2 regions of the Paenibacillus sp. MER 180 genome follow, and region 2 is predicted to be linked to the other one. Evidence: riboswitches for the same ligand, from Rfam matches in the RefSeq annotation. Region 2 holds a riboswitch; the other holds the start of a gene.

Region 1 (11,376 bases), 150 kb from region 2:
AGAACTCATCTATACGATCGTTGTCTCCAACGAGACGACGGAGTTATTAACCGGCGTGGAAGTGGTGGATGTGCTGCCGCCTGGTCTCGTCTTCGTATCTGCCGAAACTACGCAAGGAACCGTAACTGAAGTGGCTGGCACCGTGACAGCATTGATTGGCGATCTTGATCCTGGTCAGTCTGAAATCATCACGATTACCGTTATTCCTACAGCTCCGGGCGTCGTAACGAACACAGCTACAGCGACATCTGATCAAACAGAACCTGTATCATCCACGATTGATACAACCGTCAATGCGCTTCCTCCGGCTTTTTTAACCATTGAGAAGCTTGCCGAGCCGGATCTTGTAACCCTTGGAAATGAAGTCATCTTTCAAGTGACGGTGTGCAACATGGGAGAAACGGCGGCCACAAATGTGGTTGCGGTGGACACATTGCCTGCAGGCGTTGAAGTCACTGGTATCCAAGTATCTGAAGGCACATTCACGCAGGTCGGGCAAACGATCACAGCATCTTTCGGTGTCATTGTCCCTGGAACGTGCGCTATGATTACGATCGAAGCAATTACGACTATAACAGGAATATTAACGAACACAGCAGTGGTGACCGCTGATAATGTTGAAGACCCTGAAACAGCAACCGCAAGCATTACGGTATTACAGCCGCTCGCCATTTCGAAGCAAGCTTCAAGCAACCCTGTGCTTGTCGGCAGCCTGTTGCAATATACGATCAGTGTTGCAAATCTCGGAGAACTTCCTCTAACGAATGTAATCGTGCGTGATGTCATTCCTCCTACGGTTGAATTTGTTAGTGTTCAATCTGAAGGAGGCACTTGCTCTGTATCCGGGCAGACCGTTACTTGTCTCTTGGGCACATTGGAGGGTCAACAAGAACAGACGATTATCATTACAGTCATTCCTTTGTTAGAAGGGGTGGTTACCAACACGGCTACCGCTCAGGCGGATAATACGCCTCCTGTTACAGCTACGATTACGACGCTAGTTGTACGTCCTTTAGAGTGCATTTCTGTCAGCAAACTGTTCGATTGGGTTGTTACTCGGAGTGATTTCATCGTGGAAGAGTCTATTCCCGAAAACTGCAGGGCTTTCGTAGAACAAGCAATTGCTGGCGGTCGGCAAGTGCTTGTAAGCTGCAATGCAGTGCCAGCTATGGGAGAATGCAGCATCACGGTTGTAAAGCGGCTGCCGCTGCCCATTATCGGATCGCAAGCAGCTATTGTACTGACGACGTGCTCTGCAGAGGTAACAATTACGTTAACAGATAGCGGAACAGGAGAAACATGCACGTTTACACTATTAGTCAAGAACAACGAGAAAGTATCACTCTGCTTACCGCTCCCATTAGATGAATCCAACATTACTTCTCAAATATTCGATATCCATTGTGCTGCACGAATTACTGACAGCCTAACGATTGAGTTGCAATTGGATTGGTGTTTGGAGCTTATCGTGAAATTTACAATACCGCTGATGGTTGAAGCTACATTCTGTCAACCTAGGGCATTAATTCCGATACCAGAGTCATGCAGCATCAGCCTTCCAATGCAATGTCCGACGATTTTTCCATTCGTATAAATGTCTTGTAATCCATAGAGATTCTGGATTCTTTATTGTTGTTGAGAACTCATGCCTGCATGAGTTTTTTTTTTTTTGTGCGCGGAAGTGGAATCATAAGGCAGACACATATTTGATCGGATTCAGATCAAGGGGATAGCTTGTGATATAATTACTGCTAAATAAGGAAAGCAAGGAGTTGATCGTCATGCAATATCGTCGTCTTGGCAATAGTGGATTGAAGGTGTCAGCGCTTGGATTAGGAACAAATGCTTTCGGCAAGCGGGCTGACAAGCTGGCTTCGACTCGAATTATTCATCAAGCGCTGGACTATGGCATTAACTTTATTGATACGGCTAATATTTATGCTGGTTCAGAATCAGAACGCATCATCGGTGAGGCGCTGATAGGCAATCGACACAATGTCGTGCTGACAACGAAGGCAGGATTAATTCGAGGACAGGGGCCGAACGAGCGCGGGTCATCTCGCTTTCATTTGCAGCAGGAATTAGACAATAGCTTGAAGCGGCTAAATACCGATTATATTGACCTGTATCAAATACATACATTTGATCCGCATACTCCACTTGAGGAGACGCTGCGGACGCTTGATGATATGATACGTTCAGGCAAGGTGCGGTATATCGGAGCGTCTAACTACGCTGCTTGGGAGCTGATGAAGGCGATTGGCATCAGTGAACGGCTTGGTCTGAATCGTTATGTGTCCATGCAAACCAGCTATTCACTGGCTGATCGAACGCCAGAACTGGAACTGGTTCCGCTATGTCAGGATCAAGGGGTGGGAATCATTCCATATTATCCGCTTGCAGGAGGAATTCTGACAGGGAAATACCGTGTGGGCGATCAGAAGCCAGCTGGCTCACGAGCAGATACGGATCCGAATTTCTACAAGTTCTTCAATGAAGAACGGTTTGCGTTAAGTGAACAGGTGAGCGAATTGGCAGCGGACATCGGCTGTAGCCCAAGCTCGTTGTCATTAGCTTGGCTTATGCACCAGCCTTGTGTATCGACAGTCATTGTAGGAGCGACGAAGGTGGAGCAGTTAGAGGACAATATAACGAGTGTCAATGTCGAACTTAATGAAGAACAGTTGAACCTATTGGATGAAATAAGCCGTCGATATCGTTATGGGGAACCTTTTGCCGTATACCGGTTGCCTGAGTAAATGAGAAAGTAAGGAAGCAATAGACACCGTCTCTAGGTAATAGGGGCGGTTTTTTTGAGTTGAGATTTCGAAATCTTGCGCTCATATTCGAAAAACGATGTAAATGGAAGGACGGTAAGTATAATAGAGTGATAAATGGTCTGTCCTCATAGCGAGCTGATAAACTGTACCTGTTCAATTGTCGTCTTGGTCGGTAAGCTATTATTCAATTGGAACATCTTTCTTGAATTGAACAGTGGAAGGGAGTTGCTGGATTCCGTATGCTTAGACAGAATCCGATCTTGGATCTATCAACTGAGGAACAGTATATGCTAGGCTCATATACGTTAGAGAAGATCAGTCAGTATCTATCATACACCGACGAGGTAGTAGTTGCCCCTGAATTAATCCCATCAGAGATTGTGCAGTATGCGGAGCAAATTGACTTTGCTGCTCCTGTCAAGCCTCAAACTGCGGTTCAGCATGTTATAGAAGGACTGCGTCGATATCAAGTGCACACAGCACATCCAGGATATTATGGCTTATACAATCCCCGCCCGAACTTTATGGGGATTATGGCAGACACGATAACAGCGGCGTTTAACCCCCAGCTTGCTGCATGGAGTCATGCGCCGCTTGCCGTAGAAATTGAGAATTATGTACTGCGTGAGCTCGCCACTCAATTTGGTTACTCGCGTGATGTTGCTGATGGAACCTTCACGACTGGGGGAGCGGAAGCCAATTTGACTGCAGTCTTAACGGCTCTATCTTATCATTTTCCAAAGTATGCAACAGACGGATTAGCAGCTCTGGAGAAGCCACCCATTCTGTATGCTTCTGAAGAGAGTCATCATTCATTGGTGAAAGCGGCTCGTTCCTGCGGGCTTGGAACGAATTCAATTCGCTCCATTCGTACGAACGATTCCTTGCAAATGGATATTGGAGCGTTATTAGAACAAATACGTATAGACCGCGCGCAGGGTTTTGCCCCATTTCTTATTATTGCTACAGCGGGAACGACGGGAGCCGGTGCAATTGATCCGTTAATGGAAATCGCGGCAGTAGCGGAGCATGAACAGATGTGGCTTCATGTGGATGCTGCTTATGGCGGCGCAATCGTATTGGATTCCGAGCTGTCCTTCCATATGGATGGTATCCAGCAAGCAGATTCAATCGCGTTTGATGCTCATAAGTGGCTGTCCGTTCCGATGGGGGCGGGCATGTACTTCACACGGCATTCACGTATATTGAATGAAACCTTCCGTATAACGGCAGATTATATGCCGAAGGAGGGTGAGGAGCTGCCCACGATTGATCCATATACGCATTCCATTCAATGGTCACGGAGATTTATAGGATTGAAGCTGTATTTATCCCTGGCTACAGCGGGTTGGGAAGGATATCGGGCTGTCTTGCGACATCAAGTTGAAATGGGCAAGCTATTCCGAGAAGAATTAATGCGATCTGGCTGGACAGTTGCCAATGATACCGTGCTGCCTGTCATTTGCTTTCTTGATCAAGAAGCATGGACACGAAACGACCAGGACTTCGCTCTATTTGTGAATCAACACGTATTGAGCACAGGGAAAGTGTGGCTATCCGTATTTACCATTCATGGTGTACCAACGCTGCGTGCATGCTTTACCAATTACGATACGAATGTGCAGAATGTGAGTGAACTCATTCATTTATTAAATGAGGCCAGATCCCTATATTACAGTCACCAAGCACATGTGTGATAGATGGTATGGGATAAATTACAATGCAATGGATCATTGCACAATGATAGTGTGTCTACTATAATGTTACCTACAACTTTATAACTGGATGAAGTTTGCGGGAGATAGACGAATCGTCTAGCCGAAGGGGTAAGCTCTCAGGCGCTTAGACATATCGAACCTTGAGCTCGAATACGTATAAGCAGGACCGTAAATGGACAGGACTCTGGAGAGACTCCATGATTGGGGCACCGAAGGGGCAAGACGAATTTGATTCTCGTGGATTCGTTAAAACTCTCAGGTAAAAGGACAGGGATGCAGAAGCGTAGAAAAATCGTAAGTCATTGGTATGATGATCTTATTTAGGTATGTCACTTACGTCAGGTTATTTATTCTGCACACATGTCCCCAGGGTCAAATCATTCGATTTGACTCTTTTTATTATTCACAAAGAGGGGAACTGATTTGACAATGATGGAACAATGGTTAGACAAATTGAACAACATGGTATGGGGAGCACCGCTTCTTATTTTATTAGTAGGAACGGGAATTTTATTAACGATCCGCTTGGGAGCGCTACAGTTGTTCCGCCTGCCGCTCGCCTTGAAGTTAATATTCAAGTCGAAGAACGAGGGAGAAGGGGATGTATCCAGCTTCGGGGCATTGGCTACTGCGCTGGCGGCGACAATTGGAACTGGTAATATCGTGGGGGTTGCTACTGCAATTAAGGTGGGTGGACCCGGTGCATTATTCTGGATGTGGGTTGCTGCATTCTTCGGAATGGCCACCAAATATGCGGAAGGATTGCTTGCTGTCAAGTATCGCAACATTGATGACAATGGACAAGTGCTAGGCGGTCCTATGTATTATATTGAGAAGGGACTTGGCATGAAATTCAAGCCGCTTGCTGTATTCTTTGCGATTAGCGGAGTACTGGTTGCCTTGCTTGGAATTGGTACATTTCCGCAAATTAATGCGATCGTCACTTCTACAGAAGCAAGCCTTGGTGTACCTGCAGTAGTCACTGCGGCAATCGTGACTATCGTGACCGCGCTTGTTACAATTGGCGGGATTCAGAGTATATCGCATGTGACGACGACAATTGTTCCTGTCATGGCTATTATCTATTTTATCGCGAGCTTTGTTGTGCTTATTGCATTTGCGGATCAGATACCGCACGCACTGTCGTTAATTTTCCAAGGCGCGTTTAATGCAACAGCAGCAGGTGGCGGCTTCTTGGGAGCAACGGTTATGATGGCGATCCGCAACGGGATTGCAAGAGGTGTATTCTCCAATGAGTCGGGACTCGGAAGCGCACCGATTGCGGCTGCGGCTGCGAAGGTAAAATGGCCAGCTGAGCAAGGACTCATATCAATGACCGGAACATTCATCGATACGATCATCGTCTGCTCGCTTACAGGATTAACATTGATTGTAACGGGTGTATGGAATGGCCCAATGGAAGGAGCGGCCATGACACAGGCAGCATTTGATGCTGCGCTGCCATACGGTTCCCTCATTCTTATGTTTTGCTTGATTTTATTTGCATTCACGACGATTCTTGGCTGGAACTATTACGGCGAACGGTGCATGGTTTATTTATTCGGTGTCAAATCGATTCTGCCGTACCGCCTTATGTTCATTGCGATCATTGGCTTTGGGGCATTTATCAAGCTGGATATGATATGGAAGCTTGCTGATATTGTAAATGGATTAATGGCGCTGCCGAACTTAGTTGCACTGCTCGGTTTGTCTGGAGTCGTCGTGTCTGAGACGCGTCTATATTGGAAGCATAGGGAATCCGAAAAATAAATAGAAGCAGGAAGCAATTCCTGCTTTTAAGTAAACTGCCAAATGCATGAAAGTGAACATTTGGCAGTTTTTTTGCGTTTAATGAAACCTTTTGCCTATCTTGTGCATCTAATTGACAGTTTGATTCGCGTGTATGGGGTAAAGAAGGGAGTAGAAACGGCTTGCATAGCGATATAGAGACAGAAGTGAGATTGGCTAAGGAAGGTAATAAAGAAGCATTTATTCGACTCATCAAGCAGCATGAAGCCCAAATGTTCAACATGGCCAGGTCGATCGTCAGAAGGGACGAGGATTGTGCAGATGCGATGCAGGAGACTGTGCTCAAGGCTTATCGCGCACTGACAAACCTAAATCATCATGCCTATTTTAAGACTTGGCTCTTTCGGATATTGATCAATGAATGCAATATGATATTGCGGAAGCAGGCTCGCATCATCATGCTGGCTGAACTCCCAGAAGTTGGTGTTGCCACGGCTGAATACAGTGATCATCTTGATTTGCGTCAGGCGATCTATCGGCTTGAGGAAGTATCTCGCAATATTGTTATTTTGTTTTATTTTCAGGATTTGCCTATGCATCAGATCGCCGAGATGATGGATATGTCCGTGGGCGCGGTGAAGACACGGCTGCATCGGGCACGTCACACGCTCGCAGAATGGCTGGATGATACTGAAGAAAGGAAGATGAACGGATGAAAGACATACAACTGCCTATCGATCAGCGACTGGAACAGCTTAGGGAACCATATATTAGCGAGCTGCCAGAATCCGTTCGCAACCGAATGGATCGGACATACCAGATCATCGACGAGATGCTTCCTGGACGGAAGAGAAGAAGTCGGAAGAACCGCTGGCTGCGCAGAGTGTTGATTTCAACAGCGGGTGTAGCGAGCCTCGGGATGGTCATGATCTTCTCGGGTCTTGCCTCTCCAGCGATCGCACAGACGTTAAAGCAGATTCCGTTCATGGATAGCGTATTCAAACTGGTGGGGGATCTTGGCTTGCAAACCGCTGGAGAAAAGGGGATGGTCACCTCAGTCAATCAGCGCGTAACCCATAAGGGAGTGACGCTCACGATTTCTGAGATGATGTATGATGGCAGCAGGCTATCTCTAGTGCTCAGTAGAGAAGATTCGAAAGCGGCGAAGGTTTCTTTTTTTCAGTTATGGAACAAGCAGCGCATGCTAAGCAAGCGAGCCAATAATATCGATTTTTATATGGGAGACAAGCAAATAAATACCGGGATGGGGCTCCAGCCGGGTGGGGAGCATGCTCCGCAATCGATAATCGTTACCGCTTTAGATTCTGCTGATCTTGAGCTTCCAGACTCGTTCGAAATGAAGATGGTCGTGTATTTGGCTGATGTGGATGAGAATTACGAGTTTCTCTTCCCGATCAAGAAGGATACGGAGCGAACGATTATCCTGAAGACATCAGAGACCAAATCACATGATTCGATAAATATGTCGATCGATCGAGTCGAAATTACCCCCATCACAACCCGCTTGCTCGTCGGTGTCCACGGGGCAAGCGGAGAAGAAGATTATCGTAAAATGCTGGATGCAATACCGGATAGCTATAAAGTTGATGGGTTCCTCAATCTGGAGTTCGATATCGAGGATGAGCAGGGAAATGAACAGAATGCAATTGCTGGGAATGGTTCAGGAGAAGGAACAGGAATGGTGTTCTCAACCTCTTACGAGCCGTTCAAGGTGAAGCCTAGCTTAATCGTCATTAAGCCGTTTGTTAGAAAAGGCCCGGATAAGAATTATATTCCACAACTGGAGTTCAAGCTGCCCGTTCGATGAAAGGATTGCATTCCTCGATCATTCGCGTGTAACATGAATATTGATGGAATTATGCTATTACATCATGTATTTCAGTCGGAGGAGAGTTCACATCATGGAGCGCTTGAGTGATTTGGAACCAGGTATTCGAAGCATCGTTAAGGATTTTATTGAATCAGGACGTCCTTCTGCGAGACAGAAGAGCTATCAGGATCGCCGTCAAGGTTATGTACAATCGGTTGTGTTGGCAGGAGAAGCGGAGCCTATATGGGAAATCACCGATCATACGATCGATTCCATCCCTTTACGCATTTACCGACCGTCGTATATGTCTAATCTTCCTGTTATGATCTATTATCATGGCGGGTGCTTTGTGAGCGGGGATTTCACAACTCATGACCGTCAGTTAAGAGCACTAGCTAACAAGGGGAACTCGATCGTGGTAGCGGTAGATTACCGCTTGGCACCAGAACATGCCTATCCAGCTGCTCATGATGATGCCTATAAGGCCGCACAAATTGTGCGTGAGCATGCCGTATCTTGGGGAGGAAATCCGAATGATATTACACTGGCAGGTGATAGTGCGGGCGGACATATTGCGCTAGTAACGTCCTTGCGGCTCAAGGCGCAGAAGGAATGGATGCCAACAAGACAAATCTTGATATATCCGATGTTGGACGCTAGTGGTTCAAGCGAGAGTTATCAACGGTACGGAGATGATTACGTGATCACTCGCGATGCACTGCTCAGCGGTTTTGAAGCTTATTTCGGAGATATTTCATCTGAACATCTAGAGGCGAGTCCTATTCAGCGAAGCGACTTGGAAGGATTGCCATACACGCATATTCTTCTTGCCGAATTCGATCCTCTTGCAGACGAGGGAGAAATGTTGTATCGACGCCTGCTTGAAGCAGGAGTTGGTGTTGAGTGCAGGAAGTATTTTGGTGTCAATCACGGATTTTTCCAACTTGCGGGCATAAGCGGCGCTGCACGGACGGCCATTCAGGATGTTGCCTCTATTATGACGAGGTAACAATAGATACAATCATTTGCTTGAACTAGATATAGAAAAGCTGAAATAGATATAGATATAGATATATAGTTATAGATATAGATAAAAAGAAGAGATAAAAAGGTGAATAGATAAATTCCTAGTTGAATCAGCGGCAGACGGTTCATATCCGGTTACGAGCGTACTGATCTGCCGCTGCACAACTAGGTGAGCAGTGTTAAGGCATACTCAGAAAACCTTTCTTCCATTTTCTGATTTTCGTACGGAATGATGTAAATGGAGCAACCGAATTAATATGTATCCATCGAGCCATCGGCCAATTCTGCTTATCCCCTGTCCAATTGCGAACCCCTTGTATGAATAATGCCTCATCGCTATAGCTATCAATCCAATTCACCCACAGCTGTACGGCATCCTTGAGTTGATTGCGCAATTCAGTTAATGAGTAAGATGAATAATGCTCGTAGAAAGATAGATATAATTCACCGAGTTGATTCCACTTATAGTCTAGAGAAGGCATATTTACGATTTCGCCTTCCTGTTCCTGCTTGTCCCACCCCATAACGAGATGCAGCCAGCCTAATTGATAGGCGATGATCTCGGCTGGAGTTCGATCTACCCCAGTGATCCGCACATCCCTTGCACTGTCCTCGATATCGTTGAATTCTTCATCAAACCGCCTGTAGGTATATTGGATTGCATCAATTAAGGCAGCCTTATTGTTGTAATGATATGCTGTCATTGTGTTATCCCTCCTATTCAGTTCCTGTATATAGTATGACATTGGTAACCTGACAACTGGATGTCAACAATAAATGAACTTTGGAAATTTTGATTTCGCTGTAGAGTCTGTAGAGTTGGAAAGTTCCTTTTGCAATCGGTGATATTCATAGGCTTTAATGGGATTGTTCCAAGATCCATGTCTGTCTATTGAGCTTGTTTTGAAATGTCTGATAGAGTAGTGATAGCAATAATGGCAATAAAAGGATTTTGGTCTATATCATAGTACATTACAGGAAGGTGCTTGCTAGGGATGAATAAGATGTTTGCCACGCTAAGTGCAGTCATCGTATTAGCATGTTCATTACTAATATACCATTTTGTAATGGATGATTCGCATGTTGAACGTACCAATTCACACAGTCAATTATCGCTTATCGATGCACTGCATGTTGGAATGGTAGCGGCAAAAAAGTGGAATCCCGAAGCTGTCCTACTCTATGTGACAAGCGTGGATGACGGGTTAGGGAAGACAAGTGGACAAGAAGGTACAAGGAGTCGATGGAATTTACAAGTGGGTGCCCCTGCGAACAAGCGCGCTGTTATTGCGATTCGGGATGGAAAGGTGGATAAGGTCATACCTGGAATAGGTAATTACAATTCCGAATGGATGGTATCTACCGACAAGGTCAAGATTGACAGTACTGTGGCAGTACTCAAAAGCATACGTTCAAGACATTTGCTGCCTGGAGATGGATGGGCTAACGGCTATCACTTTATTCTTCAGGCAGGAGAAGGATTGACTACAATTTTGGTGATTGGCCGAGATGATCAAGATCAACTGCAGCAGATCGAGTTCGATGCTGTAACGGGGAGGATATTGTCTGGACAAGGGGAGTGATTAAGATGAGAAAGTGGTTTGCAGCCATAATCATGTCAGCAGCACTTCTAGTTACCGGAGTATCTACAGCGAAGGCGGATATCACGTATATGAATGAAGATTTTACTGCTTATACAGGGGCAGCAGGAGACAATAACCCGGTGTTTGCTGGTGGAAAAGCTGCCTACATCGGTGGTGTTGCTGTGCATCCGACAATCTGGGGGGCGGGAAACTGGAACAAGCCTGTTTTTCCGTTTGGTACAATGATTGTATTAAATAATAATGAGAGCATATCGATTCCAGGCGGTTACGTGATAAACACGTTTGTTGTGGAAGATACAGGGGATCTCAAGAATACAGCTAAACTCTCATATCGTTGGATTGATGTCTATTTCGGGAAATATAGCACTGCCAATCATCAAGCGGCTATTAACTTTGGCAAAAAGAAGCTCAGTTATACGGTAATATCTTAATAACTATTGGAATAGGGTACTACTGGAATCAGCATTTCTCCATATCTAAGGTGAGATGCTGTTTCTTTCTGTTTTCAAGCCTTGCCTATGACGTTACGTCATAGTGTACATTGAAGGTATTATGACGAGAGGAGATGTCCTATTGAATGAACACATGTATACCGTTAAAGCTTTTGCAACACTAACTGGTGTTACAGAACGCACACTTCATTTTTATGATCGGAAAGGGTTGATGGC
Region 2 (11,376 bases):
GTATATTCCAGCACCAAGGAAGCTGGTATGGCTCTCACTGTTAGCATTGCGGGAGGCCAATTCCTTCATATGCTTCATCATGGCTGCTTCATCTAATGGTTCAGACATTGGCAGTACTCCATTGTAACGAATGGAGGCTGGGATATCGCGGAATAGCTCGTCAATGGAAGAGATGCCGATCTGCTGCAGCATGTCAGCCTGATCTTGTTCCGTCACTGGAATGTAACGATGCTTCATGATGGATTCGCTCCTTTGGCAGGGGTCGGGATTCGTTTATAAAATGGAGTCGAGACGACGCGGGCTTTCAACTGCTTGCCGCGAATTTCGACAAGAATTTCTGTATCCAATTCAGAGAATGCGGATTCAATCAAGGCCAGCCCTAGATTGCGCTTTAATGTCGGCGACTGTGTTCCTGTTGTAACTTCTCCGATCACGCGCCCATCTGCAAGCACTGGATAATGGGAGCGAGGAATGCCTTTGTCGATCATCTCAATGCCAACCAGCTTTCGTGCCGGTCCATCGGTCTTCTGCTTCGTTAATGCTACACGGCCGATGAAGTCGCCCTTATCCAGCTTGACGAATCGTGCTAGTCCTGCCTCAAGCGGCGAGATATCGGCTGTAATTTCTTGTCCATAGAGGGGGAGACGTGCCTCGAAGCGCAAGGTATCTCTAGCACCAAGCCCTGCTGGGAGCAAGCCGAACGGTTCGCCCGCGCGAATCAGTTCATTCCATACGTGTGCTGCATCCTCTACGGACAAGTAGAGTTCGAAGCCATCTTCACCGGTATAGCCTGAGCGAGACAGCAATGTTGATACGCCGCAGACTTGTGCATCTGATAGGAAATGGAATGGTGTGAGCGAATCAATAGGTGCTTCAGTTACCGCAGCAAGAATAGCTTGGGCATTCGGCCCTTGAAGGGCAAGCAATGCTGTGCGATTCGATACATTGGTCAAGGTAACGCCATGAATCAGGTGTTTCTGCAGCCATGCGTAGTCTTTATCGATGTTGGAGGCATTAACGACGAGCATGTAACGGTCGCTCTTCATCTGATAAATGAGAATATCATCGACAACTCCTCCATCAGGGTAGCACATCAGCGTATATTGTGCTTTGCCATCCTCGAGCCGCGATACATCATTTGTTGTCATCTGTTGAAGAAATGTCAGGGAGGCAGGGCCGCTTACGATAAATTCACCCATATGGGAGACATCGAATAGACCTGCATGTGTACGAACTGCTTCATGCTCTCGCTGAATGCCGATAAATTGAACAGGGAGCTCCCAGCCGCCGAAGTCAATGCAGCGTGCACCCGGATAAGCAGAGTATTGATCAAATATTGGCGTTCTCTTCAATTGACTCATGAATTCACCTCGATACGCGTATTTGGACTAATTATCGGTATACGAACATAAAAAGGACAGCCGAAAGAAAAGTGGATGCATCGCATCCTCTCATTCTCTCGCTCTGTCCTTTGTACCTGAGAGTGTCGCCGATTGTCGCAAACAAATTGTTTGTTTCCGTGTCTACCATCGACTTTCCCCTTGGGTGACTGTATTCGTTTTCATGAATAGCAGTGCTCTCCAGAGGTGCGTCCGGTAAAAGTCCTTTTGCCTGAGAGATTCACCCATTCAGGCTTACTCCTTCGGCGCTGCTATGTCTCAGCAGTCTCTCCCTTTACCATCATTCGCCATTTTCAGCTGTCATCTCTACATTAGTTGAGCTTTCCACACTTTGTCAATTGATATTTTCTTCACAACTGATTTCATAGCTTGTCATATTGACAATCATGCATATCTTGCAATAATCTAATGGTGTTATAATTACCCAGTTTAATCGTAATTCGCGAACGAGGAAGGTCGGGAGAGTTTGACAATTGCGATTGTCAACACCGAAGGAGCAAGTTGCCAGCCGCCGATTGGCAATGAATCTCTCAGGTTCCATAACCGCCATTCTGACGCAGCTCTGGAGAGTGCATTTTCTATGCCGCCAAAGGGGTAAGTTCAACCGCAGTTGTGGCTGTGGAGGAACGGGAACTCTCAGGTACCGAGGACAGAGAACAAGGCGACAAGGCCGCTTCCTGTCCATTTTTACGATCTCGATTGGATAGACGGCCTGATGAATGACATTATGAATGAAATGGGGCGTTGACATGAGTGAAGTGAAGAATGGATTGTTGTATAGTGAAGAGCATGAATGGGTAGTTGCCATAGAAGGCAATACGGTACGGGTTGGCATTACAGATCATGCACAATCCCAGCTGGGAGACATCGTATTCATCGAATTTCCGCCAGTAGGAACCAGCTTGTCCGCAGGGGACAGCATGGGATCAATTGAATCGGTGAAGACCGTATCTGAGTTGTACTGTCCGGTATCCGGAACAATTACGAAGGTCAATGATGGATTGGAAGCGTCGCCAGAGCTTGTGAACAGCAGCCCCTACGAAGATGGATGGATTGCAGAAGTTGAAGTAGAAGGCAGCGTTGAGGAAGCTGTGAAGCACTTGCTGAATGCAGAGCAGTACACGAAGCTGATAGATGAATAGTTGAAGGAACAATAGGTTGAGAATCTAAGAACCTGCTGTACCGGTATCATGCTGGTGCAGCAGGTTTTTTCATTTGCTTTCTGACAAATTTCGATAGGATTCACCGCCGAAAAGGAGTACAATATAAGCATCGACAACTAGATGTTGCAATGCTAATAAGAATGCTAGGTGAATGGAATGACAATCGCTTTTTTTGATTCTGGAATCGGTGGAATAACCGTGTTGGCTGAGGCTATGAAGCATATGCCGCATGAACAATATTTATTCTATGCAGATACGCTGCATGTCCCTTATGGGACGAAATCTCAATCTGAAGTAATGCGCCATGTACATTCAGCTGTGGAAGACATCATGCAGCACAATGTTAAGGCGCTTGTTATTGCGTGCAATACAGCGACAAGCATCGCAGCGTCTGAACTAAGACGGAAGTACGACATTCCGATCATCGGGATGGAACCAGCAGTCAAGCCTGCCGTGGAAATGAACCGCGACAATGGCAAGCGTGTGCTTGTATTCGCGACAGCTTTAACCTTAAGTCAGAACAAATACCATACATTAATCAGTCGAATTGACGAAGAACATATTGTGGATTCGATTCCCTTGCCGGAATTGGTAGAATATTGCGAGCAGTTAAACTTTGATAAGGGAGTGATAGGAGACTACTTCGTGCATAAGCTTGCTGGATTGGATTTGAATCAGTATGGAACAATTGTGTTAGGGTGTACGCATTATCCCTATTACAAGCACATATTGAGAGACATTATCCCTGCTCATATCCAGCTTATAGACGGCAGCCATGGCACCGTGCAGCGTCTAGCACAAGTAATGCAGGAAAACCAGCTTAAGCAGTCATCAGATACGTCAGTTCGCCCTTCAATTCAATTTATGTGTTCAAGTCATGAGCAGCAATACATAGACAAGTTACAGACTGCACTCTATACCTATCAGACCTTCGGGGGAATGGATACGAATGAACAATCAATTGTTCGAGCTGACGGGGAGCAGTGCTAAGCTGATCCCGATGCTTCCTGAACATAAGGAAGATTTATATGAAGCAGCATCTCATCCTGATATTTGGCACTACTTGCCGCGCACCATCCGCAGTCTTACGGATGCAGAACGAGTGATTCATGATGCTGTTCTGAACCGCGAGAAGGGGACTGAGTATCCATTCGTTGTCATTGATCAGCTTACAGAGCGAATTATTGGCGCAACGAGAATAATGAATATGTCTGCCTTGCATCGATATGCCGAGATTGGCGGCACATGGTATCATCCTTCTGTATGGCGTACTCGCATCAATACAGAGTGCAAGTATTTGCTGCTGCAATATTGCTTTGAACAGCTGCATACGATTCGTGTTCAGCTGACGGCAGATGTGCGCAATGAGCGCTCGAATCGCGCCATTCAGCGGTTAGGAGCCGTATACGAAGGGAAATTGCGCCGACATCGGGTGATGGAAGACGGGTATATTCGCGACTCGAATGTGTACAGCATAGTTGATGAGGAATGGCCACAGGTGAAGGAGAGGCTCGAGCAATATTTGCACCAGGTGTATGTGTAGTTATACCGCTATTCAATCGTTCAATTCACAGTTATGTATCAATAATACAAAGAGAGGATGTGCCCACCAAGTAGATGGGGCTAACATCCTCTCTTTCTTATATGATGATTAAGCCGCTCGCTTATAGGACAAAAGTAAAGATAATGATGGATGTTACAATACACGGCAGCCCAATTAAAAACATCGTACCGCTAAATTTAATATTTCTTCGATGGTCTTCTTCCGGAATGTGACCCATATTAAATTTAAGCTTCGTATCATCCTGGAATAGACCCGAGAAAAGGGAACCAACTACCCACAACCCTAAACCTAATTAGCAATTGATGTTGAATAAGGAGTGGAGATCTCCATTTTGCCAAATGTACACATACAATACTGAAAGTACAATGAGAACGAGCCCAATTGCAAGACGTCGTAAGATCATATCATACCTCCTTGAATTCCACTATTACCCATCATACACCAAATTCAACCTATGTGAAAGTTAGATCAAAATAAATTCGAATAAAATCAATCAAAAAACGAGTATTGAATTTATGATGGTATAATAGGGAGCTTATGAAGCCAGCATCCTTACGAAGTTACTTGTACACCCTGAGATGTACATAGAATACGGAATGTATCGCTATCCTTCTTCAAGACAACGGCGTTAAACCCTGATGTTTCATTTGTATCGGTATGACGAAGTGATAGCCAACCACGATCAAGCAAGAATATCCGATCCAGGCTGCCGGAATCTGTTGCAATGGATGATTGCAGCTGGTAGGCGCTGGAATATACAGATAGATCCTCTTCAATATTCGTTGTTTGAATTTCGACTCCAGTCAATGTATATGAACTAGGCCAGACACGCGAATGCTCGTACTCGATTAACCACGGCATTTGTAGTCCAATGTAGGCTGTCTGAAAAGAGATGCTGGTTCCGTCTTCTACTGGAGCGAGTTGATGGTTAGGTCCTATGTAAGGTATTCCTAGACTTCTTGCAGGTTCAATAAATGAAGGCAAACCTCCTGTTACTTCTAATGCGACTCCGAAAATCCCTGCACGCTGAGAGGCAAATGCAGCGAATGCAGAGCCCAATGGCGTCTTCTGTGCTTCTTCTAAATCCTCTAAGGCGATGAGTTCAATAAATCCCTCTCTTAAATAGGCAACCTGCCCAATTGTTCCTGGGAACGGAATGACTTGCTTCGTAAATATAATGCCGGTAGTCTCTTGAATAAGATGGACTGCCTGAGACAAATTAGGTACTGCAAGTGTAACATGATCCAAAAACAGCAAAGGAAATCCCTCGTTTCTTCTCAAATTACAATATTAATTGTCTGTGATATGTTACTTCCAATGAGTAACTAGTTTTTCTAGTTGCAGCTCTGCTTCTCGTAATAATTGAATCTGTTCTCTTATCTCCTGAAGTCGTTCTTCATAAAATGCTGCAGCGCATTCAGCTTGATGATTGCTATTATTGCTGTTATTGCTGTTATTGCTGTTATTGCTGTTACGCCCTGGCAACCCTTCACAGTTCTGAATCAGGAGTGCTATCTCATCAGTGCTAACTCCAAGCTTCAAGAATAACTGGATCAGCTGAACGCGCTGGACATCGATGTCTTCGTATATGCGATACCCATTCTCTGAACGAGCGGGGGACAGCAGATGCTTCTGCTCGTAATAACGCAGGGAACGAAGACTGACTCCTGTAAGCTTAGATAATTCACGAATATGCATTGTTGGTACCAACTCCTTCATAATGCGGCCACAAATATAGTGTAAAGGATGACATGATGTGAAGGTCAATACATAATAATCAATATTTCTATGAGCGAGCAGGAAATGTAAGAGTAGGAACCAGTGAGGTGGTTTTTACATTATCCGATTGAAAAGTGTATGGTGTGCTGATGTCAAAAGGAAAGAAGAGGGCAGCTAACCACAATAGGATGTTGGTTAGCTGCCCTCTTTATTACGGCTTCGTTATCGACGAATGTGATAGTTGCAGGATCTGATGGTGTATGTTCTGTTCGGACAGACCGCCATGATAACAGATGACGGTGTCAATCGGATATTTGGTCAGCTTGTCGAGAGAGTGAATTGCACTGTCCATGTCCAGTGTTGCATGCGGGACGGGACCCTGCAGCATTCCATCGACGCTTATCATCGCGTCGCCGGCTATCAAGATACGGCTGCGTTCCAAATAGACGCTGACATGCCCTGCTGTATGGCCAGGCGTGTGGATAATGTGGATTCCGCCGCAGTAAGGAAGAACTTCATTATCCGTAATTAATCGGGTTACGTTCGCTGATGGATGCATATCGCACATGGCCAGAACCTTAGGACGATGTTCATCTGGCAGCAGCGGCAGAAGCTTCGCCATAGCTTCATGGCTTGTCTTAATGAGTGGATATTTGCCTTCTATGTAGGGGGCGTCTTCGTGGTGCGCTATCACTTCGAGATTGCCGTTCTTGGATGATACCACATCAGGCAGACTCCCGATATGATCGAGGTCTTGATGGGTAAGCAGGACAGCATGCAATCGATCTAGCGGCACGCCTGCTTCTTGCATCGCCTGCTGGATTCGAATCCAATCCCCTGGCATCCCAGTGTCGATTAGTATTGCATCCTCTTCATCCCATATTAGAGTAGGATGAAGTGCTACTGGTCCTCCGATGCCTTCAGATTCCAACTCTAACATCATGATTCCTGGTGCAACGATCATTGTATATCCCTCCATCGTGAGTAAGGCTTGCCATTACGTCTTAGCATAGTATGTTTTATCACGGATGGAATTTAATATCAATAGATAAATATTTAATCATAACACATAAATAATTATTTGTCAATATGCACATCGAATCATTATGTACATTGAATCATCTTGAATTTACGATATTGAACGAAAAAATCGTATTCAACAGAAGAAAAGCGGCATCCATCCGGATGCCGCTTGTTTCAGTCATCTATATCGCTGTGTCAACGATGATTAAGGCAGCATACGGCCTCTCGTGCTGACGTAGAGGGAATACCATTCTTCACGTGACAATGTAATGGAAGTTGCATCCTTGCAAGCGCGGATCCGCTCTGGATTAACAGTACCAATTACGGGCTGAATATGTGTCGGATGTCTCATTAGCCATGCAAGTACAATCGCTTCGCAAGTTGTGTTGTATTGAGAAGCTAGCTTCTGAACAAGCTTAGCGGTAGCTTGAACCGATTCGGGTTCATTGTCAAGATTTCGTCCAGAGTACAAGCCTTGCGCCAGCGGTCCCCAAGATTGAATTTGAATGCCATTCATGCGGCAGTACTCGAGCGTTCCATCTGGGAAGGTATCGTCAGCAGAAGCTGCTTGATTCACGTGCACGCCTGCATCCAGCCAGCCATAGCGGGCTAAGCTCATTTCCAACTGATTTGCAACGAACGGTTCATTGAAGCATGATTGCAGAAGTCGAATCTGACCAGCACTCATATTGGATACGCCGAAATGACGCACTTTGCCGGATTGCTTCAATTGGTTGAAAGCTTCAGCGACTTCTTCCGGTTCCATCAGAGGATCAGGACGGTGCAGCAGCAATATGTCCAAGTATTCAATACCGAGACGACTAAGAATGCCGTCGACACTCTCTAAGATGTGAGACTTGGAGAAATCATATCTTCCCGGAATATCACCATCAGCGAAACGAATGCCGCATTTGGATTGGATAATAATCTTCTCGCGTAATCCTGGTTGCGCTTTCAGCACGTCGCCAAATACTTGCTCCGCTTTGCCGCGGGAGTAAATATTCGCATGGTCGAACATGTTGATGCCAATCTCAAGCGCCGCTTCAATAGCAGCTTCCGCACGCTTCACATGTTCATTTGTATACGGCTCATTATCCCAGCTTCCGCCCATTCCCATGCAGCCAAGCACGATGCGGCTTGCCGGAATTCCACGTTCATTCAATGGTAACGTTGTCACAAGCAATCACTCCAATGTAGTAGTCAATATTAATAGTAATCGTGTTGCTTCCTAGAGCTCGTCCAAATCATATCTGGATGATGCATTACTAGTTTACTACAGCAGAGTGCTAGATTCCACTATCACATCGACTAAGAACCGCATCGGTTGTAAAATAACCTGAATGTGGTTCTTCTCAATTGGAAGGGTTTGTGCCAAGATAAGAAAGGGGAGTTGAGCACATGTTCCAAGATTTTAAGCTGATCCCAGGGAGACCAGCTTATTTGCAAGTTAGAGATTATTTGCGACTGCTCATTAATCGCGGATGGCTTACAGCTGATCAGAAGCTTCCCTCGACAAGGGAGCTTGGCAATGTATGGGGTGTAAGCCGCAACACCGTTATTGCAGCTTATCAAGAACTTGCTGATGAAGGGCTCATCTATTCAATCCCTGGGCAGGGCAGCTATGCTTCACCTGCTGAACGAGCCGATACAATTGTAGCAAATATGGACTGGAACAAGAGAATGAGCGAGAAGGCGCAAACTGCTGAGCGCATGGATGTGATGAAACACGGTGTACGCGGCGAGCGCGGAATGATCTCGTTTATGAGTATTGCGCCAGATGAATCATTATTTCCACTTCAATATGTTAAGCAGGCATTGGTAGACCGTATTGCAGCCGAAGGCGAGATTATGCTGAATTACGGATATGCTCAGGGATATCAGCCGCTAATTGAAGAGTTGAAGCGATATATGGAATCTAAGGGCATTGATATGAAGGGCAAGGATATGCTCATTACGAACGGCTTCACGGAAGGACTCGATATTGTCCTATCTGCTATGGATAAGCGTCATGGGCGTGTCATTTGTGAGAATCCTACCCATCATAGTGCCATCAAATTGTTCAAGATGCATGGCCTTAAGATCGAAGGCATTGCGATGGAGCACGATGGGATGAACATGGAACAGGTAACGAACGCCTTAGAGGAACGTTCCTATGATCTGGCATACTTAATCCCATCCTATCAGAATCCTACTGGAGTCGTGATGTCTCCTAGCAAGCGGATGACTGCAATACGCTTATTTGCCAAGCACGGCATACCCGTAATCGAAGACGGCTTTAGTGAGGAACTGCGCTATTCAGGTGCGCATGTCGCACCACTTATTGCCTGCGCTGGCGGGGCTAATCATGTTATCTATATTGGGAGTTTCTCTAAAATTCTGTTTCCAGGGATGAGAATCGGCTGGATTATTGCAGATGAGCAGCTCATTTCATATCTCGTTAGTATGAAGAGGGCTCGAACGATCCATACCTCAACATTGGATCAAGCGGTACTCTATCAATACTTACACAATGGGCATTTTGAATCTTATTTGAAAAAAGCCAAATCCGTATATAAACGCAAGTACGAATGGGCTGTACAGTGTTGTGAACAACATATTCCACTCCGCAGATTATGGGGCGATGGTGGACTCCACTTATTTATTGAACTGGATCCTTCGGTTAATGTTGAGGATGTACTTATGAAGTGCCGTGAACAGGGCGTTCTATTTACACCTGGAAGCCGATTCTACACAGATGGAGGAGGCGCCAACACATTCCGAATTGGATTTTCACGCGTATCGGAGCCAGACATCGAGCGAGGGACTCGAATCATAGGGAACGTAATAAAGCAAATCATCCAGGGGGGATAACAGATGAAGGTTGGTATCATTATGGGGGGCGTGTCTACAGAACGGGACGTCTCGCTTATGACAGGTCAGGAAATGATGAAACACTTAACTGGCAAGTATGAGGCGGTACCTATTGTATTGAACAGCAAGGCAGAGCTGATTGACAAGGTTGCAGGGATTGATATCGCGCTCCTCGCGTTGCATGGGGCGTTCGGTGAAGACGGCACCATTCAAGGAACACTTGATACGCTTGGGATTCCGTACACCGGGGGCGGGATATTATCAAGCAGTTTATGTATGAATAAGCTGCTGACGAAGAAGCTGGTGAAGTTTGAAGGCTTCGCAACAGCGGATTGGCTTATGCTGCGATCGAATTCCGCTTATGATATTGATCGGATTGAGGCAGACCTAGGTTATCCGCTCGTCATTAAGCCAAACGCAGGCGGATCCAGCATCGGTGTACAGTTGGTGCACAATCGTGATGCGCTTGTCGCGGCCTTAGAGGAAGCGTTCCAATATGATTCGGAAGTGCTGATTGAGCAATATATTCGAGGCGAAGAGATCACATGCTCCATATTAGATGGAGCAATGCTGCCAATTCTATCGATTAAGCCGAAGGGGGAATTTTTCGATTATACCTCCAAGTACGAAGATGGTGGTGCGGACGAGGTAGTTATCGAGCTGCCGGAGCAAGTGATGCAGCAGGTTAGCCGGACTGCACTTGGCGTATATGAAGCTGCGCAATGCAGTGTGTACGCTCGTATTGATATGATTTTACATCAAGGAACTCCGTACGTGATTGAAGTCAATACGCTTCCTGGGTTGACGAAAAACAGCTTATTGCCTAAAAGTGCACAAGCAGCGGGGATATCGTACGGTGAGCTGCTTCATCGTATTATCGAAATCTCACTGCAAGAACGGACTTATATAAACGGGAATGCTGCTGTAGTGAATTCCTAATCCACTACGAACAATGTGATGGATAGGTATGGAAATGCATGTTCATGCACATAATAACCTTCGATCCTAGGTTAGGGAAAGGAGGGGCAGCAATGAACAACAAGCAATCTCATGATGATCAAGTTGCTACAAAAGCAGAGGTTCAATCCACGAAGCTGAATAAGCTTCCTGTTCCTGAGCAGGCCAATAATGTGGAGTTTAGTGCAGAAGCTTTCGAACAAACGGGAGCGAACCGTTCCGCAGCGAAGGACAACGATACCGTGTAATCGTGCAGGCACCTTGCCTCAGTCTTATCATACAAGACTGGGGCATTTTCCGATTTGACGCGGGCTAAGGAGGATTTTTATTGCCATTTACTTACAGGTTACAAGGAAACACTTGAAATGTTCGGTTAGTGCTGATAGTGTGTTCTTTAGATAAAATCGATCGCAACTTGGAATAGGAAGGCGATCCGGTTGGCATGGAACGGAGGAACAGAGATGGAAGAGAATAAGAACGATCAATATGATCATCAGAAGGAATTGTTTGAGCAGCTAGGAATTACGCTGGATGCATTCACCATTCATCAGAAGGATTTTCAGATCAAATTCCGTGGATATGATCCCGATGAAGTAGATGCATTCTTGGATGATATTATTAAGGATTACAGCCAATTCTATGCGGTAATCTCTGATCTGTTGGAGAAATACAAGGAATTGAAGCTGCAAGAACGAGCAAA

The links. Region 2 has a riboswitch for glycine ahead of gcvH (glycine cleavage system protein GcvH). Riboswitches for the same ligand answer to the same signal wherever they lie in the genome.
Region 1: it holds a riboswitch for glycine, as region 2 does, so the genes downstream of both, M3661_RS09700 (alanine/glycine:cation symporter family protein) here and gcvH (glycine cleavage system protein GcvH) in region 2, are expected to answer to the same signal.

What each region holds. Positions count from the first base shown of each region.
Region 1 is NZ_JAMAVT010000005.1:68,696-80,071, reverse strand. Features, by position in the region: gene M3661_RS09715 (BMQ_0737 family morphogenetic spore coat protein) at 1-1,594, shown strand, start outside; gene M3661_RS09710 (aldo/keto reductase) at 1,782-2,759, shown strand; gene M3661_RS09705 (pyridoxal phosphate-dependent decarboxylase family protein) at 3,020-4,477, shown strand; glycine riboswitch at 4,673-4,779, shown strand; gene M3661_RS09700 (alanine/glycine:cation symporter family protein) at 4,928-6,268, shown strand; gene M3661_RS09695 (sigma-70 family RNA polymerase sigma factor) at 6,430-6,963, shown strand; gene M3661_RS09690 (DUF4179 domain-containing protein) at 6,960-8,075, shown strand; gene M3661_RS09685 (alpha/beta hydrolase) at 8,170-9,087, shown strand; gene M3661_RS09680 (ClbS/DfsB family four-helix bundle protein) at 9,284-9,808, opposite strand; gene M3661_RS09675 (hypothetical protein) at 10,100-10,687, shown strand; gene M3661_RS09670 (hypothetical protein) at 10,693-11,139, shown strand; gene M3661_RS09665 (MerR family transcriptional regulator) at 11,282-11,376, shown strand, end outside.
Region 2 is NZ_JAMAVT010000005.1:219,318-230,693, reverse strand. Features, by position in the region: gene gcvPA (aminomethyl-transferring glycine dehydrogenase subunit GcvPA) at 1-237, opposite strand, end outside; gene gcvT (glycine cleavage system aminomethyltransferase GcvT) at 234-1,361, opposite strand; glycine riboswitch at 1,463-1,586, opposite strand; glycine riboswitch at 1,590-1,684, opposite strand; glycine riboswitch at 1,848-1,956, shown strand; gene gcvH (glycine cleavage system protein GcvH) at 2,150-2,542, shown strand; gene murI (glutamate racemase) at 2,720-3,553, shown strand; gene M3661_RS10405 (GNAT family N-acetyltransferase) at 3,513-4,106, shown strand; gene M3661_RS30725 (DUF5316 family protein) at 4,228-4,407, opposite strand; gene M3661_RS10400 (VOC family protein) at 4,680-5,384, opposite strand; gene M3661_RS10395 (MerR family transcriptional regulator) at 5,436-5,825, opposite strand; gene M3661_RS10390 (MBL fold metallo-hydrolase) at 6,058-6,810, opposite strand; gene M3661_RS10385 (aldo/keto reductase) at 7,075-8,046, opposite strand; gene pdxR (MocR-like pyridoxine biosynthesis transcription factor PdxR) at 8,268-9,719, shown strand; gene M3661_RS10375 (D-alanine--D-alanine ligase) at 9,723-10,658, shown strand; gene M3661_RS10370 (hypothetical protein) at 10,751-10,924, shown strand; gene M3661_RS30230 (DivIVA domain-containing protein) at 11,138-11,376, shown strand, end outside.